3 regions of the Terrisporobacter hibernicus genome follow, and region 1 is predicted to be linked to each of the others. Evidence: riboswitches for the same ligand, from Rfam matches in the RefSeq annotation. Region 1 holds a riboswitch; each other region holds the start of a gene.

Region 1 (6,187 bases):
AGTAGCTACTGTTTGGAAATTATAAAATAGCGCATTTATTTGATCATCCCATAGTAATCCAATTACTGCTGCAGGAATACAAGCAATTACTATTTTAATCCACATAATAATTATGTCTTTTTGTACAAATGGTTTTCTATCAAATTTAAAAGGAAAAATCTTTTTCCAATATAAAATTACAACAGCCATTATGGCACCAAGCTGTATAACTACAAAGAACATTTCTTTGAAAGCTGGCGACATACCTAATTGTAGAAATTCATCAACTAATATCATATGGCCTGTACTACTTACTGGAAGCCACTCTGTAATTCCTTCAATAATTCCCAATATGATGGCTTTAAATATTTCTATCCATTCCATGTTTTCACCTCATTTATATTTTCTTTATTTGAATAAAAAAAATCCTAATTAATATTAGGTCCTTTTCTAGTATACCATATAAAGTATGACTTAGCCTCATAATTTTATACTTACCATTTTGTAATAAATTCACAAAATAGTAAGTATAAAAATTTAATTACTTTAAAATATCCTCTAAAACTACCCTTATTTAAAAAAAGTTATCTAAAATATTTCAGATAACTTTTTTCCTATATTAGGTAGTTTCTATGCTATTTTTTCTGAATTTCCTTTGTTACTTTTAAGTCTCGGAAGACCAAATCCTATAGCAACTATACCACACACAAACATTAATATTGGATAGTGTAAGTAACCAATTATTGCAAATGGTGATATACCAGCCAAACCTGCTGCTGTTAATAGTTGGGCTCCATAAGGAATTATACCTTGCCATACTGAAGAAAATATATCCAATATACTAGCTGATTTTTTTGAATCTATTTCATATTCATCTGCTATATCTTTAGCTATTGGTCCAGCCATTACTATGGCTATAGTGTTATTTGCAGTACATAAATCTACAATACTAACTAATGCTGCTATTCCAAATTCAGCACCTTTTTTATTTTTAATTTTACTTTGTATAAAATCAAGTACAAAATCAATTCCTCCATTAAACTTAATAAGTTCAACCATTCCTCCAACTACTACAGATATCATACAAAGTTCAAACATTCCCGCCATTCCTTCAGATACAGCTGTTATTACTCCAAATAAATCTAATGATCCTGTTATTATGCCTATTGTTCCTGCAAATATTACTCCTCCACCAAGAAGTAAAAATACATTTGCTCCAAGAATGGCACCAATAAGTACAAATAAATATGGTAAAACTTTTAATAATTCATAATCATACGCTTCATTTGATACGCTTACATATCCTCTACTCATTACAGTTAACAATATTATGGTTACTATTGCTGCTGGCAGCACTATTAAGAAGTTTACTTTAAACTTATCTCTCATTTCACAACCTTGAGTTCTAGTTGCTGCAATTGTTGTATCAGATATCATTGATAAGTTATCACCAAACATCGCACCACCTACGACTGCACCTAAAACTAAAGCTACTGGTATTCCAGTTTTTGAAGCGACTGCTACACCTATTGGTCCTATTGCAGCTATTGTCCCTACTGATGTTCCCATAGATATTGATATAAAACATCCTATAACAAATAATCCTGTAACTAATAAGTTAGCTGGTACTACTGATAAACCTAAATTTACTACTGAATCAGCTCCACCCATGGCTTTTGATACACCACTGAAAGCACCAGCAAATAAGAATATTATAAGCATTAAAATAATATCTTTATTTCCTCCACCTTTACAAAATACGTCTATCTTCTTGTTAAAATCAACTTCTCTATTAAATAAAAATGCTACTGCTGTTGAAATTATAAAAGCTACTAAAGTAGGCATTTTATAAAAATTTCCACTTATAACTCCACTTCCAATAAATAAAACCAAAAATATAACTAGTGGCAATAATGCCAATGCACTACCTTTTTGTCTTTCCTTACTCATAATTATTCTCCCTTCCTTATAATACTTACTATCAGTTTAAATTTTATTTTCCATACTAAAAAAAGCTTGAGAATAATCTCAAGCTTTTATAAACTATGTTATTCCTCATCTTTCAGCCTTCGCTGCAGGATTTAGCACCTTTTTATATATAAATATATATCGGTTGCCGGGTATCATAGGGCCTGTCCCTCCACCACTCTTGATAAGTAAGTAAATATTTATTTTTATTAATTAATATAATACTAGAGTATTTTTTATCTACTGTCAACTTTTTATTATTAAAAAATTCTAATATATCATATTAAGCACAAACTATTTCTCAGGTATATAAATTTGTTTTGAGTCAAATCCTAAATTTTTAAATTTAGAATATAAAAATTCATACTTACTTGGTACAATTTTTATTACATTCATATCAAAAGGTAATTTTGATATATTTTCTACCTTAAGATCTTTTCTACTAAGTACATCTATATATTCATCACACCAAGGTTTTATAATTTTCGCTTCTCCACTTATTTGCAATCCACATAAATTGTTCATACTTTTATAATCTTCATATACACAAAGAGATATTTTATTGTTTTTTGAAAGTCCTATAAACTTTAAACCGCCTTCACTAATTATATAAATATTTCCATCATAATACTCATATTCTAAAGGTGTCGCTCTTACAAAGTCTCCATATCCAGTAGCAAGTGTACATGTGTTTTTATTTATAAGAAAAGCTTCAATTTCTTTTTTGGTTATATTAACCGGAGGTATAAACTTAGGTGTATTAAAATATTCCCTTAAGTCTTTACCCAATTCCAAGGCTTTTTTCTCATCATATTCACCTAAGTCACCAAATGGTATCCCCACTTTGGAACAAAATGACTTTATCTTTTCCTTATCATCAGTATTAAGCTTATTTATAAACATTTCACCCTTTATAAACTCGCAAAAAATATTTTCATTATTTACAATTTTTTTCAATTTAGCAATTTCATTTAATCCATCTGGTTTATTTAGTCCTATACATACTAAGGCTACTCTTTTCTTACTAAAGTCTATTTTGTTTTCTTCTATATATTTCAAAATTTTTTCGCAACTATTTTGTCCATACAAAGAAAACACTAAGACAATGTTAGAATAATACTTAATATCACTTGGTGCATCAATAATGTCAAAAGATTTTGCTGGGCCTAATATTGGACATACAGTATTTGCAATAACCTTTCCTGTTCCATACTTACTTTCATATAAAATAAGAGTAACATTCATTTTATCCACCTCTTCATAATAAATCTTATTATTTGACATTTATTTTTTAGGAATAGTTTTCACATCTTCCTTTCTTCTATTGTTACACTTTTTATGACCCCTGTCTATCAAATGAGTAAATAGCTTATATTTTTATGATTTTTATATTTTTTTTAATAATAAAAAAAGGAATTATTAAGATTTACTTAATAATTCCAATATGTACTTTTTCTTTTCGATGATTATAAAACTCTTCTTGCATTTACATAAGTATTTACATAGTACGAACTATTCATATCGTTTATAACAACTTTTCCTTGCCCAGATGCAGCATGAATTAATTGTCCATTTCCTATGTAGATACCAACGTGAGTAACCCCACCATTATTTGAACCAACAGTATCAAAGAATACTAAATCTCCAGCTTTTAAATTACTTCTACTTACATAAGTTCCATAGTGACTTTGTAAAGATGATGTTCTTGGTAATGTTATTCCAGCAGCATTTTTAAATACATAGTATGTAAACCCTGAACAGTCGAATCCACTAGGTCCTTGAGCACCCCATACATAAGGCTTTCCTAATAATTTTTTTGCATAAGAAATTACCTTACTTGCTGAAGTACTAGTTGATGTATTAGAATCTGAAGAACCTCCAGAAGATGGTTTTGTGCTAGTTAGATATGTACTAGACACATATCCTGTTATACTTCCACTAGTTATTTTTGACCATCCATTGTTAGTTGATTTTACAGTTACTTTTGTTCCATGATTTAATGTAGTAATTACTGAGTAGCTTGTTCCTGCTCCTCTTCTTACATTTAATCCAGGTTTTGAGTCTACATATTTAGTAGTTGATGTTTCATTATTAGAATCATTTCCAGTACTTGGCTTATTGCTACTTAAATATGCACTAGAAACATATCCTGTTACACTTCCACTAGTTATTTTTGACCATCCGTTGCTAGTTGATTTTACAGTTACTTTTGTTCCATGACTTAATGTAGTAATTACTGAGTAGCTTGTTCCTGCTCCTTTTCTTACATTTAGTCCAACACTTGCATCCACATATTTTGTAATTGATGTTTCATTACTATCATTATCTGAACTTGGTGCTTTACTGCTTAAATATTGATTTGAAACATATCCTGTTATACTTCCACTAGAAATTTTTGACCAATCGCCACTTGTAGTTATTACTTTAACTTTAGTTCCATTAGTTAATGTTGCTATCTTAGCATAGCTAGTTGATGGCCCTTTTCTTACATTTAATCCAGCTGAAGTATCAACATATTTCTCACTTGATGAAGCTGATGTTCCACTTGATATATAATCCTTATGAACATAACCTGTTTTTGAGTTATATTTTATTTTTCTCCAACTACCATTTGAACCTAAGTAAGTAACAGTTTTTCCTTTTTCTATTTTACCCATAGAATCATACTCTTTGCTTGGTCCAGTTCTAAAGTTTACTCTTCCTGTTATTGTTCTTGTATCATCTGCATGAGAGTTCGTTACATCTGCCATTGGTGCTACTAGCGCTGTAGCTAGCATACCAGCCATTACATATTTTTTATTTATACTCATATTTAATCGATTTTACAATTTATAAATTGTAATTTCTATCCCCCTTCCAATATGTAACATATTTGAAACATATTTACTTGGTATTAATACTATTATTACATTTTTACATTAGTTTGTCTATATTTCGACAGTAAAAAAAATACATTTTTGTAACTTTTTCGTAACTTTTTCCTTTCGAAATTGTAATTTATTCCCTAATTTAATTTTAATCAATATGTTTTGTGGAAATCAATGGTTTTTATAGTATTTTTTACATTTATTTTCAAAAAAATAAATGGTGACTCTTAACAGATATCACCATTTTATTTATAATAAATTTATTTGTTATTATAATTGAGCTTCTATTTTTGCTTTTATATGTTCTTTTGGAAGGAAACCTACCATTTTATCTGCTACTTCTCCATCTTTGAATATTATCATTGTTGGAACAGTTGTTATTGCATATCTTCTTGCAACATCTAATGCTTGATCCACATCAACTTTGAAGAAGTTAGCTGTATTCATTTCTCCACTTAATTCTTCAAATACAGGAGCTAACATTTTGCAAGGTCCACACCAAGTTGCAAAAAAATCTACTACGCATACTCCATTTTCTATTGATGTATTAAAATTATCGTTATTAAGTATTTGTGCCATTAAAATATCCTCCATATTTTTCTATATTTTGTTTGTCATTTATATTTTATTACAATAACAAATTTATATCTATATTATTATTAATATATATACCCATTTTTCACATAAATACACATTTTTAAATTATATAAATAAATTTAAATTTGATTCTTCTGTCGCTCCTAAATAAGATGCAACTCCTCCTATTTCTACACCATTAATAAATTCTTCTGCTTTTATACCCATAAGTTCCATACTCATGGAGCAAGCCACAACTTTTACACCCATATCCATTGCATTTTTTATTAATGTATCAATATCATCCACATTATGCTTTTTCATAATTTGTTTTATCATCTTAGGTCCCATACCACCCATATTCATTTGTGATAAAGGTAATTTATCTGTATTTGATGGTAACATCATATCAAACATTTTCTCCATAGCATCTTTTGAAACAGATGGCTTGTCTTTACTTTTTAAGATATTAAGTCCCCAAAACGTAAAGAACATAGTAACTGGTTTTCCCATAGATGCAGCTCCTGTTGCTATTATAAATGATGCAATTGCTTTATCTAAATCACCACTAAATACTACCATTGTAGCTCCATCTTTTTCATTATTACTTAAAGAGCAAGAAGGATTTACTTTTACATCTTTACTTCCTTTTTGTATATAAGCCACAAAAGCTTTTTTATTCTTGTCAAATTCAGATTTTAATAAAGTATTTCCTGTTTTATCACACCATGAATCAATGTCTTTTGTAAAACCAGGATCACTGGCTTTAACTTCTAGTATTTGATTTTCTTCCATTT
Region 2 (6,187 bases), 690 kb from region 1:
ATAAGTGTGATTACAACATATATCATAACTGAAGTGTCGAATCTTTGATGTCCATATACTATAGCAACTTTTCCAAGTCCTCCTGCTCCTACAGTTCCTGCCATAGCAGTACATCCTAATATGGAAATTATTGATAAAGTAATTCCAGATACTATTGAGGGCATTGCCTCTTTTATCATAACTTTGAATATTATTTGTAAACTTGTAGCTCCAAAAGATTTTGCAGCTTCTATTAACCCTTCATCTACCTCATTTAATGCATTCTCAATTACTCTTGCAATAAATGGAGCAGCACCTATAGTAATAGGAACTATGGCTGCTGTTTCTCCAATAGACGTTCCCACAATAAATCTTGTGAAAGGAATTAATGCTATTAGTAAAATAATAAATGGAAAACTTCTAACCATGTTTACTATAAACCCCAAAATACTGTATATTACTTTATTTGGCTTAAGTCCTTTTGGCTTTGTAACCACTAATATTATGGCCATTATAAATCCTAAGATTGTAGCTACTACAGTAGGCACAATTATCATGTATAATGTTTGAAGCAAAGCATCTCCAAGTATTTCAGTTAAGTAAGTATATAAGCTTGTTTTATTCATTTATGATTTCCTCCCATCTAACTTTTTTCCAATTTAGATAATCTTTTATCTTTTCTCTATTATCATTATCCACATTTATAATTAATGACCCAAGTATATCTTCTCCGTATTTTTCTAACTTTCCACATATAATAGAGAAATTTATATCCAAATCTCTTGCCATGGAAGTTATTATGGAATCATTAGAAATTTCTTTTGGGAATATTATTCTTATATTAGTTCCCTTTGGCAGTACAATATTATCTTCTCCAACTAGTTTTTGTAAATTTTTAGAGTTTTTTAAAAATAATTCTTCTGTATCTCCTATTTCTAACACTTCTCCATTTTCCATAATAGCCACTCTAGAGCAAATTTGTTTTATTACTTCCATTTGGTGAGTAACCATAATTATTGTTATATTAAGTTTTTTGTTTATATCTTGTAATAAACTTAATATGGATTTTGTTGTGTTTGGATCTAGAGCTGAAGTGGCTTCGTCGCATAAAAGTACTTTTGGGTTTAGTGCTAAAGCTCTTGCTATGGCAACTCTTTGTTTTTGACCTCCACTTAGGTTTCTAGGTTTCATATTTTTCTTATCCTGAATTCCTACCAATGACAAAAGTTCATCTACTCTTTTGCTTATTTCATTTCTTGAATATTTAAAGCATTCTAGCGGAAGAGATACATTTTCAAATACTGTTTTTCTTTCCAATAGTGAAAAGTGTTGAAATATCATGCCCAAATCTTTTCTTAAAAACCTAAGCTCTCTTTCATCTAAATTTTTCACTTCTCTATCTTGTACTGTTATACTTCCATCCTCATAAGTTTCTAGTCTATTTATGCATCTTAGTAATGTGGATTTTCCTGCTCCACTATGGCCTATTATGCCAAATATCTCACCTTCTTTTATATGCATATTAATATCATTTAAAACTTTTGTTTTTCCATAATGTTTATTCACTTCACATATTCGTATCATATTATTTCCCCCTCAAAAGCCTCTTAATTTTGTCTAAAAATGGTATTAAAAAAAGCCTAAGTATAAACTTAGGCTAAATAACTAATTTATACTCATCTTTCAACTAAAAATAGTTGCAGGATTTAGCACCATGTACAAACGTACTGGTTGCCGGGTTTCATAGGGCCAGTCCCTCCACCTCTCTTGATAAGAGTCTTTTTAATTTTTATTATGTTATAAATATTAATCATTTTCTTTTCAAATGTCAATCATTTTTTTATTTTCATTAATAATTTTTTATTATTTAGCTTTTCTAGTGATTCCTAATTTTGTGTCCATATCTTTTAACATTTTTACGAAATTATTAGTAACATTTTCTCCAGCTCTTACTGTATCATCTACTAATTTAATAAATTCATCTTGTGTTTTATTATAATCATCTTTAGATATTTTATCTAATTTTGCTATTTTAGCATCTATATCTTTTATTGATTTTTCACCCTCAGCAATTAAACTTTCATTCATTTTCTTTAATTCTGCATCTTCAGTTTTTCCATCATTTTTTAATCCATCTACAAATGCTTGAATTTTTTCTTTGCTATCTTTGTAAGCAGCTTTTACATCATTTAAGTATTTTTCATTACCAGGATATTCTTTTTCTTTATAAGTGTTAGTTACTGTATTAACATCTGTATACATGTTATAGTCAGATAATGTTTCAAGGTTTTTGTCGTATAATCCTGTATAAGTGTTTAAATATGTCTTATCTGCTACCTCATCCTTAGTTTCATTGTTAGTGTTAGTATTAGTTTTGTTACTACAAGCCACTGCAGAACAAAGTAGAAGTAAAGATAAAGCTACGGTTACAATTTTTTTCATTTTTTTATCCTCCATTTTGAATTATGTCTTTAATTATTATTATCTCAATTTTTATTTTTTTTATTTGCAAATAAATATTTTCAAAAAATAACCACTATAAAATTAGGTAGTATTTGTAATATTTATTTTTATTCAAGGCTTTATAATTGTATTATTTTTTATAATTAAGTCTATTATTGTTTTTTCATCTAAATTTAATAGCTGATTTTTTAAATAATTATGGCTTTTTATTTATTTTCATATTATACTTTTTGTATATATGTTTTTAATCATTGTATTTAGAGATTTTCTTTAGATATAATTTAATAAAAATTTGCTACCTACCAGAAAAGTATTTACTGATCTGTAAGGAAATTAGTTTATATCAATACATAACTTTATTTACAAAAATACTAACTTTTCTTTCATTAGTTTAATTACTTTTGAGAAAAGTTTTTTTATTTTAAAGTTGTATTTTCTTAAATTATAAGTGGACCTTATTAGATTAAAATTGACTTTATTTTGCTTAAAATAATAGTTAGTTACGTACTTTTGTTGTCTCTTTTTTAATTAAAAATTCAGCATTATTTGTTGAGTTTATATGAAAATATTGGGAGGAAAATATGAATATAATAAAGTTAATTGACAAACTATATAATGAAAATTCACTAAGTAAAAGTGAGATCATCTATATACTTGATAATATTAAGAGTGATGAAATTGATTATTTATGTAAAAAAGCCTTAGCAACTAGAAAGAAGTTTTATGATAATAAGGTATATATGAGGGGTTTGATCGAATTTACAAACTACTGTAAAAATGATTGCTACTACTGCGGTATCAGATGTTCAAACAAGAATATTTCTAGGTATCGACTAGATTTAAAGCAAATTATAGAATGCGCAGATTTAGGATATAAATTAGGATATAGAACTTTTGTATTACAAGGCGGGGAAGACAATTATTTTACTGATGACAAAATTGTTGAAATTATAAAATCAATAAAAAATAAATATGATGATTGTGCTATAACCTTATCTATAGGCGAAAAATCATATGAGTCTTATAAAAAGTATTTTTTAGCTGGAGCTGATAGATATTTGTTACGACATGAAACTGCCACACAAGAACATTATAAAAAACTCCATCCCAAAAATTTAAGATTATCAAATAGAATTAATTGTCTAAGAAATTTAAAAGAAATTGGATATCAAGTTGGGGCAGGATTAATGGTTGATTCACCATACCAAACTAATGAAAATATAGCTGAAGATTTAATTTTTTTAAAAGATTTAAATCCAGAAATGGTTGGTATTGGCCCTTTTATCCCTCATCAGGATACTATTTTTAAAGATGAACCTACAGGCTCTCTTGAAAAATCGATTATTGTTTTAGCTCTTACGAGACTTTTGCTTCCATCTGTTCTTTTACCTGCAACTACAGCCCTTGGAACTATTGATCCAAAAGGACGTGAAGCAGGTTTAAATGCTGGATGTAATGTGGTTATGCCAAATCTTTCACCTACAGATGTTCGTTCAAAATATACTTTATATGATAATAAAATTTGCATAGGCGATGAAGCCGCCGAATGTAGAAATTGCATAGAACAAAGAATAAATAGGGCTGGTTTTGTATTAGACACATCTAGAGGAGATAATATAAACTGTATTAGTCCCTTATAAGTTTAAAATACTTTAAACTTTTCATTTTGAATAAATAAGAAAAAACAGTTGTTATACAAGTAACAACTGTTTTTTCTTTAGTTACATTTACTATAACCACATTGAAGGCATATTGTACAACCACCTGTTGGAATAATAGATTCATTTTTGCACTCTGGGCAAATAAATTTTTCATGACCCTCTTCAGTATGGTGTTCATCAAACTTTTCTATTTTTTCTTCTTTTTTCTTTTTATCCTTTTCAGCTTTTTTATCATTTAATAATACACCACTTCTTTCACAACCATCTCTGTATATTGTTATTCCTTTAAGCTTACTTTCCCAAGCAGACATATAAATATTATAAACGTCTTCTACTGTAGCTTCATAAGGTAAATTTATAGTTGAGGATATGGATGCATCAATATGATTTTGCCAAACTCCTTGCATAGCTATTCTTTCTTCTGGCTTAAGACTCATAGCTGTTACAAATATATCTGGTAATTCACTTTCTTCCGTAATATCTTTTAAGTTCATATATTCTTTTACTATTGGAGTATATACTTTGTAATAAACATCTTGTGAATGAAGTGTTTCTGTTTTTCTTGTGTATGAAATATTAAACATAGGCTCTATTCCTCCACTTATACCAAGCATTGTAGATATGGAGCCTGTTGGTGGTATTGTTAATATTTGTGAATTTCTAAGTCCATATTTCTTTACAAGTTCTTTAATATCTTCCTTTATGTTGTTTATAAAGAAAGGAGATTTAAACACTGCTTCTTCATTGTATTTTTCAAAAGGCCCTCTTTCTTTTGATAATAGCGCTGATTTTTTTACTGCACTATTTAACATATTTTTGGAAATTTCATTACATAAATTAATTGATTCTTGTGACCCATATCTAATATTTAATTTTATAAGCATATCAGCTATTCCCATAACACCAAGGCCTATTTGTCTATATTCAGAAACGCTCTTTTGTTGTTGTTTTAGAGGATGTAGAGAAAGCCCTTCTTCTAACACCTCATTTAGTCCTAGTATACAATCTTCTACACAGGCTTTGAATTTTTCCATATCAAATATTGCATTATCTGTAAATGGCTCTACAACAAATTCTGATAAGTTTATGGAACCAAGTAGACAACTTCCTCCTGCAGGAAGAGGTTCTTCTGCACAAGGATTCACACCATCATGTTTAAATTCTTTATCTTCGCTTAATAAGTGGTATTTACTTATGTTGTCCCAAAATAACATTCCTGGTTCTGCATAGTCCCAATTATTTCTCACTAATTTCATAAATAAATCATAAGCATTAACTTCTTTTATTATTTCTTCTTTTGTTGATTGTACTATAAATTTACAAGTATATGTTTCTTTGTTTTTAACAGCTTCCATAAATTCATCGCTTATTCTTACAGATATATTAGCCTTAGTAACCTTTTCTAAATCAGTTTTCACGTCTATAAACTCTTCAATATCAGGATGACTTATATCCATAGAAATCATAAGTGCTCCACGTCTCCCCTTTTGCCCAATAAGACCTGTTGTCATTGAGTACAAATCCATAAATGATACGGCTCCTGATGTGGTTTTCGCTGCATTGTGCACTGCCGCCCCATTTGGTCTAAGTTTTGAAATATCTATTCCCACACCTCCACCATAAGAGAAAGTTCTTGCCAAATTTTTAGCTGTATCAAATATGCTTTCTATATTATCTTCCGGTGGTTGCAATACATAGCAGTTTGAATAAGTAACTTTTATATTATCTCTATACAAGCCTCTATTGGCTAAAATTCTCCCTGCAAATAAAAATTTTCTCTCTCTTATTAATTTTGCAATTTTAGGATTTCCACCACTAATTCTAGCTACCCATTCATTGAAACTTTCATCTTTATACTGATATTTATTTTTCCAAATGGATTTTTGTAACTCATCCATATTCCACTTGGAGTTTCTAATTTCTGTTCTTCTATCTCTATAAATAATATATTTTTTTGCAATATCTTTTCTGTTTGACGACATTAGTAAGTCTTCTACTTCATCTTGTATGTTTTCTACAGTTGCCTCTATTTCTTTATTTTGTATTTTTTCTTCTATCATCATTGCTATATCATTAGCCAATTT
Region 3 (6,187 bases), 1.7 Mb from region 1:
AGATTCCCATGTTCATATTGAGTCATCTATGTTATCACCAGGGGAATTTTCAAAAGCTATAGTACCAAGAGGAACTACAACTATAATCACAGATCCACATGAGATAGCTAATGTTTGTGGTCTTGATGGAATTGAATATATATTGAATTCAAGTGAAGAACTACCTTTAAATACATATGTTATGCTACCTTCATGTGTACCAGCAACTAATTTTGAAAATTCAGGAGCAGTTCTTAAGGCTGATGATTTGGAAAAATATATAAATCATCCAAGAGTTCTAGGTTTAGGTGAGATGATGAATTATCCTGGTGTCATATGTAAAGATAAAGATGTAATAGACAAGCTAAATCTAGCGTATAAAAATAAAAAAAGAGTAGATGGCCATGCTCCTCGTATAAATGGAGAAGGCTTAAATGCATATGTTTTAAGTGGAGTAAACACGGATCATGAATGCACAACAAAAGATGAAATGTTGGAAAAATTAAGACTAGGTATGTATGTCATGATAAGGGAAGGTTCAGCAACTAAAGACCTTAAAAATCTTATAAATGGTGTCAATGAATATAACTATCAAAGAATTTTATTGTGTACGGATGACAAACACCCAGAAGATTTATTAAAAGAAGGTCATATAGACTACAATGTTAGATTATCAATAAAAAATGGAATAGATCCAATAACAGCAATACAGATGGCCACTATAAATCCAGCAAACTGTTACAATTTAAAAAATGTGGGAGCAATAGCTCCAGGATATAAGGCTGATATAATCGTATTTGATAACTTAGAAAAATTCAATATAGAAGAAGTTTATAAGGATGGAAAGTTAGTAGGGAAAGAAAAAATGCCTTTATTTACAACTAAAGAAAAAGATTTTTCTAAAGTGTTAAAAACTGTTCATCTTTCAAAAATTATTAAAGAAGACATACAAATATATTTTGAAAAGAAAAATGGAGAGGAAGTAGTAAATATTATTTCATTAAATCCTCATAGCTTAATAACTGAAAAATCAAAAGCTAAGGTTGACGTTGTTAATAATAAGTTTGAATATGACAATGAAAAAGATATATTAAAGTTAGCAGTAATAGAAAGACATAAAAATACAGGAAATATAGGTATAGGTTTAGTAGAAAACTTCAAATTAAAAAATGGAGCTATAGCAACGACTATATCTCATGATTCCCATAATATTATAGTTGTTGGTGATAATGATGAGGATATAGTGAATGCTGTAAATAAAGTCATAAGTATGGATGGTGGAATTGCAATCTCATCTTCAAATGAAATTTTAGAAAGCTTACCTTTAAATATTGGTGGATTAATGAGTGATAAAGATATAGAGTATGTTAATTCAAAATTTAGTAAGTTGGTAGATATAGCATACAATTTATTAAAAGTAAGCAAAGAGATAGATCCATTTTTAACTTTAGCATTTTTAGCACTTCCAGTAATACCTAATATAAAACTTACAGATAAAGGATTATTTGATGTGGAAAACTTTGATTTTATGGACATAATATCAAAATAAACTAGGATAAAAAACAAAAAACATTTGACAATTTCAAATAATGGTATTACTATAAACTACAAGTAAACATAATTAATTTTAATAAAAAAATACGAAGAGGAGAAATGGTGTTATGAAAAAATCAACAATTACAATAAAATTAAATATACAACTTCATCATCACCATCATAGAGCCAAGGGATTGTAAATTATGAAATTTAATTCATAGATACAAGCCCTTTTAGCGTTGTTAAAAAGGCTTGTATCTATGGTGGAGTATATATTACAAATATTAACCACATAGGTATTAGCCTATGTGGTTTTTTTATTGCAATAATTAACAAATAAAAATTAAATTATTAGGAGGAGAAAGAAATGAAAAAGATACTAAAGAAATTAACAATGGGATTAGCAGTTTTAGTAATTATGATAGGGGTAGTAGGGTGTAATAAAAAAAATGTAGATTTAAATAATAATGAAATAGTAATAGGGTATGATAATACATATTTTCCTATGGGATATTTAGATGACAATGGAAAGACAGTAGGCTTTGATGTGGATTTAGCAACAGAAACTTTTAAGAGACTAAATGTGAATGTAAAATTTCAAAGTATAGACTGGTCGATGAAAGAAACTGAATTAAACTCAGGAAACATAGATGCCATATGGAATGGCTATTCTTTGACTCAGGAGAGAAAAGAAAAAGTTACTTATACAGATGCATATATGAAAAATAGTCAGCTTATAGTAACTCTAAAAGATTCACCAATTAAAAATAAAGAAGATTTAAAAGGTAAAATAATAGGAACTCAACAAGGATCTGCTGGACAAGAAGCTTTAGAAAAAGATACAAAAGTATTAAAAAGTTTAGATGGTTCACCAGTTTTACATGATACTTTCGACAAAGTTTTTAGGGATTTGGAAGCAGGACGAATAAATGCAATAGTTGGAGATGAAACTTTAGTTAAATATTATATAAGTAAAAAAGGTGAAGAAAAGTATAAAATATTAGATGATAATTTCGGAACTGAAGATTATGTTGTTGCATTTAGAAAAGATGATACTGAGCTTAGAGACAAGGTAAATAAGACAATAAAAGAAATGAAAAAAGATAAAACTTTTGATGAAATTTATAAAAAATGGTTTGGAAAAGCTGATTAAGGTATGAAAATTAAGGAAAAAACAAGGAGGAAATTTTACAATGCTAGAAGGATTAAAAATTACATTATCAGTGTTTTTCATAACCTTGATAATATCAGTACCACTTGGAATTATGATAGCTTTTTTAAGATTATCTAAAAATAAAATAATAAGCCAAATGGCAAATTTATATATATTAATTATGAGAGGAACACCTTTATTATTACAACTTGTATTTGTATTTTTCGGTCTTCCTTTAATGGGAATAATATTTGACAGATTTGATGCAGTAATCCTAGCATTTTCATTAAACTATGCAGCTTACTTTGCTGAAATATTTAGAGGTGGAATTCAATCTATAGACAAGGGTCAATATGAAGGTGCTTTTGTACTAGGATTTAGTAAATTTGAAATGTACAGAAAAATAATTTTTCCACAAGTCATAAAAAGAGTGTTACCTGCCATGTCTAATGAAGTAATAACTTTAATTAAAGACACTGCTATAGTTTATGTAATAGGGTTAAATGATATATTGAGAATCGCTCAAATATCACAAAATCAACAGGCAAGTATAGTTCCTTTAATAGAGGCTGGAGCAGTGTATTTAGTTTTAATTGGAATTTTGACAATTATGTTTAAAAAAATAGAAAACAAGTATGCGTATTATAGATAAAAAGATGGGAGAAAAATTATGTTACAAGTAAAAAATTTAAATAAATCCTTTGGAAATAATAAAGTACTAAATAATATAAATTTTGAAGTAAATAGTGGTGAAGTATGCGTACTTTTGGGAAAATCAGGTGTAGGGAAAACTACAATTCTTAGATGTATAAATGGTCTTGAAGATTTTGATCATGGAGAAATAATATTAGATAATTGTGTAATGAGAGATAAAAGTCATATATTAAAAAATAGAAATAAAACAGGAATGGTATTTCAAAATTTTAATTTATTTCCACATATGTCTGTTTTAGAAAATATAATATCAGCTCCAGTAAATGTTTTGAAAAAGCCTAAGGAAAATGCAATAAAAGATGCAAAAGAAATTTTGAAAATGGTAGATTTAGAGGAAAAAATAAATTCTTATCCTTATGAATTATCTGGAGGACAATGTCAAAGAGTTGCCATAGCAAGAGCCTGTGCATTAACACCAAAAGTACTTTGTTTTGACGAACCAACATCAGCATTAGATGTGGATTCAATAAAAAAAGTTTCAAAAATAATAAAAAATTTAAAGTCAAAAGGCATGGCAATCTTGATAATAACTCATGATATAGGATTTGCTAATAATATTAAAGATAAAATAATAAAAATAGGAGACTAATATAAAAAATAAATAAAAATATAAAAAATAAATTATATAATTTACTTTGAAAAAGAATGGTGTTACTATAATTATCAAATTAAAAAATAAATATCTCTTATCTAGAGTGGTGGAGGGACTGGCCCTATGAAACCCGGCAACCAGTATATTTTTATATACATGGTGCTAAATCCTGCAGTATATTTGCTGAAAGATAAGTATAAATTCGTTATTAAAACTTGAGTTTATACTCAAGTTTTTTTTATTTACTAGAAAAATACATTAGTTTTGAATTTATACAAAATTTATAAAAAAGAGAATATAAACAATGCAAATCTTAAGCAGCATAGTTGTCTTAATTGGTAACGAAAATATTTCGTTGGCGACATGAAGTGTAGTGCCCACCCAGTGACTTAATTAAAGCAGATTTTTATTTTATTACAAATTTAAGGGGGAACATTATTATGAAATTAAAAAGATTATTAAACTTAGCACTAAGTGCACTACTATGTGCATCCTTAGTTGGATGCTCGAATTCATCACCTGAATCTAAAGAGGATAAAACAATTAAAGTAGGGGCTACATTAGTTCCTGGTGGAGAATTATTAGAAGAGTTAAAACCACTTATAGAAGAAAAAGGGTATAAGTTGGAGGTTTTAACATTTAATGATTATGTACTACCTAATGAATCATTAAATAATGGAGAAATAGATGCAAATTTATTTCAACACAAACCATATTTAGATGAGGCGGTAAAGAGCAAGGGCTATAAAATAATGGCAGGATCTAAATTATATGTTTGTCCAGGAGTGTTATATTCTAAGAAAATAAACTCTATTGATGAATTTAAAAGCGAAGATAAGATTGCAATAAGTGATAATGCTGCTTCAGCATCAAAATCTTTAAGATATTTGGAGGGTGAAGGATTAATAGCTCTAAAAAAAGGTGATATAGTTGGAGTCAAGGATATTACTAAAAATCCGAAAAATTTAGAATTTGTTCAACTAGATGTTGCACAAATTCCTCCAGCATTAGAAGATGTTACAGCTGGATTTGTTGATACAACTTACGCCATACCTGCAGGTCTTAGTGCAAAGAAAGACGGAATTTATACAGCACCTATAAATGATGAATATGCTAATTTACTTGCATATAGAATCGAAGACAAGAATAGGGAAAAAATAAAAGTGCTTGAAGAAGTTCTTACATCTGATAAATGCAGAGAACTTATAGAATCTAAATATAATGGAATTGTAATACCTGTATTTTAAAGTAAACATAGTTATATAAATGATATATATAATAATACATTTTCATGAAATCTGCTCCAGAATTAATTTTAAAATTATCATGATTGAATAGAAATCCTAAAATGATATAATATATAAATGTAGTAAAAATCAAATAATTTGGAGGACAATATGGCAGGAAATATATTTGGAAAAATGGCAGCAGATACATTAGGTCTATCTGATATAGGAAAGATAATAGATCCAAAGGACTTTAACAAAGTTGATGGAGATGATTATATAATGAACGAAGATGGGGAGAAAATCTACTTTGTTATAAAATCAAAATCAGATGAGTATGTATTTACAAATAGAGGATTAATACATGTGGATGGTGCATCTGCTGTAAGTAAAAAAAGAGTAGTAAAAAGACATGAGTTTCGTAGTGAAAATGTTCACTCGGTAACACTAGAAACAGCAGGAACAGTAGATTTAGATGTTGAAATAAAATTTAGTTTTGCAGATAATTATTTCAGTATAGATGTTGATAAAAAACAAATAGAACAATTAAAAGATTTATATAAAGCTTTATTTGAGATTGGCAAAATACAGCATAAAAATAGACAGTCATATGAATATGGAATGAAAAGCCTAGACATGGCAAATGATGCTGTAAGTAGGTCTCGTATGGAGGGGAATACTGCCAATATGATAGAAGAAATTACTAAGTTTAATTTTAGCTGGATGAGCGATATAAGAGAAAATTACAATAATAAAGATTTTGGATATGTTTTTGAAAAATATATAAATAATTAATTAATAAATAAAATCTAAAGAATTAGAAGTAATCTAAAAATACTATAGAATACAATTTAAAAATGATATAGGGGAATTATTCCTCTATATCATTAATATATTCTATGAAATAATGTACTAAAGTAGGATCAAATTGTGTTCCAGCGCACCTTTGTAGCTCTTTTATAGCCTCATTTTTACTCTTTGTATTTT

The links. A riboswitch is a leader RNA that binds a small molecule or an ion and turns the genes downstream of it on or off. The one in region 1 is predicted to bind S-adenosylmethionine.
Region 2: linked by a shared signal. The riboswitch ahead of JW646_RS02475 (methionine ABC transporter ATP-binding protein) and the one ahead of JW646_RS05710 (Na+/H+ antiporter NhaC family protein) in region 1 are both predicted to bind S-adenosylmethionine.
Region 3: linked by a shared signal. The riboswitch ahead of JW646_RS13840 (MetQ/NlpA family ABC transporter substrate-binding protein) and the one ahead of JW646_RS05710 (Na+/H+ antiporter NhaC family protein) in region 1 are both predicted to bind S-adenosylmethionine.

Annotation. Positions count from the first base shown of each region.
Region 1 covers NZ_CP081135.1:1,189,706-1,195,892, forward strand. Annotated here, with positions in the region: gene JW646_RS05705 (undecaprenyl-diphosphate phosphatase) at 1-363, opposite strand, end outside; gene JW646_RS05710 (Na+/H+ antiporter NhaC family protein) at 610-1,929, opposite strand; SAM riboswitch class I at 2,032-2,138, opposite strand; gene JW646_RS05715 (flavodoxin domain-containing protein) at 2,242-3,231, opposite strand; gene JW646_RS05720 (C40 family peptidase) at 3,414-4,757, opposite strand; gene trxA (thioredoxin) at 5,085-5,393, opposite strand; gene JW646_RS05730 (CoA-disulfide reductase) at 5,517-6,187, opposite strand, start outside.
Region 2 covers NZ_CP081135.1:503,931-510,117, forward strand. Annotated here, with positions in the region: gene JW646_RS02470 (methionine ABC transporter permease) at 1-605, opposite strand, end outside; gene JW646_RS02475 (methionine ABC transporter ATP-binding protein) at 598-1,563, opposite strand; SAM riboswitch class I at 1,653-1,756, opposite strand; gene JW646_RS02480 (hypothetical protein) at 1,843-2,421, opposite strand; gene hydE ([FeFe] hydrogenase H-cluster radical SAM maturase HydE) at 3,024-4,082, shown strand; gene JW646_RS02490 (adenosylcobalamin-dependent ribonucleoside-diphosphate reductase) at 4,160-6,187, opposite strand, start outside.
Region 3 covers NZ_CP081135.1:2,851,748-2,857,934, forward strand. Annotated here, with positions in the region: gene ade (adenine deaminase) at 1-1,528, shown strand, start outside; gene JW646_RS13825 (amino acid ABC transporter substrate-binding protein) at 1,883-2,668, shown strand; gene JW646_RS13830 (amino acid ABC transporter permease) at 2,709-3,320, shown strand; gene JW646_RS13835 (amino acid ABC transporter ATP-binding protein) at 3,339-3,971, shown strand; SAM riboswitch class I at 4,066-4,171, shown strand; gene JW646_RS13840 (MetQ/NlpA family ABC transporter substrate-binding protein) at 4,415-5,221, shown strand; gene JW646_RS13845 (PH domain-containing protein) at 5,372-5,995, shown strand; gene JW646_RS13850 (sensor domain-containing diguanylate cyclase/phosphohydrolase) at 6,072-6,187, opposite strand, start outside.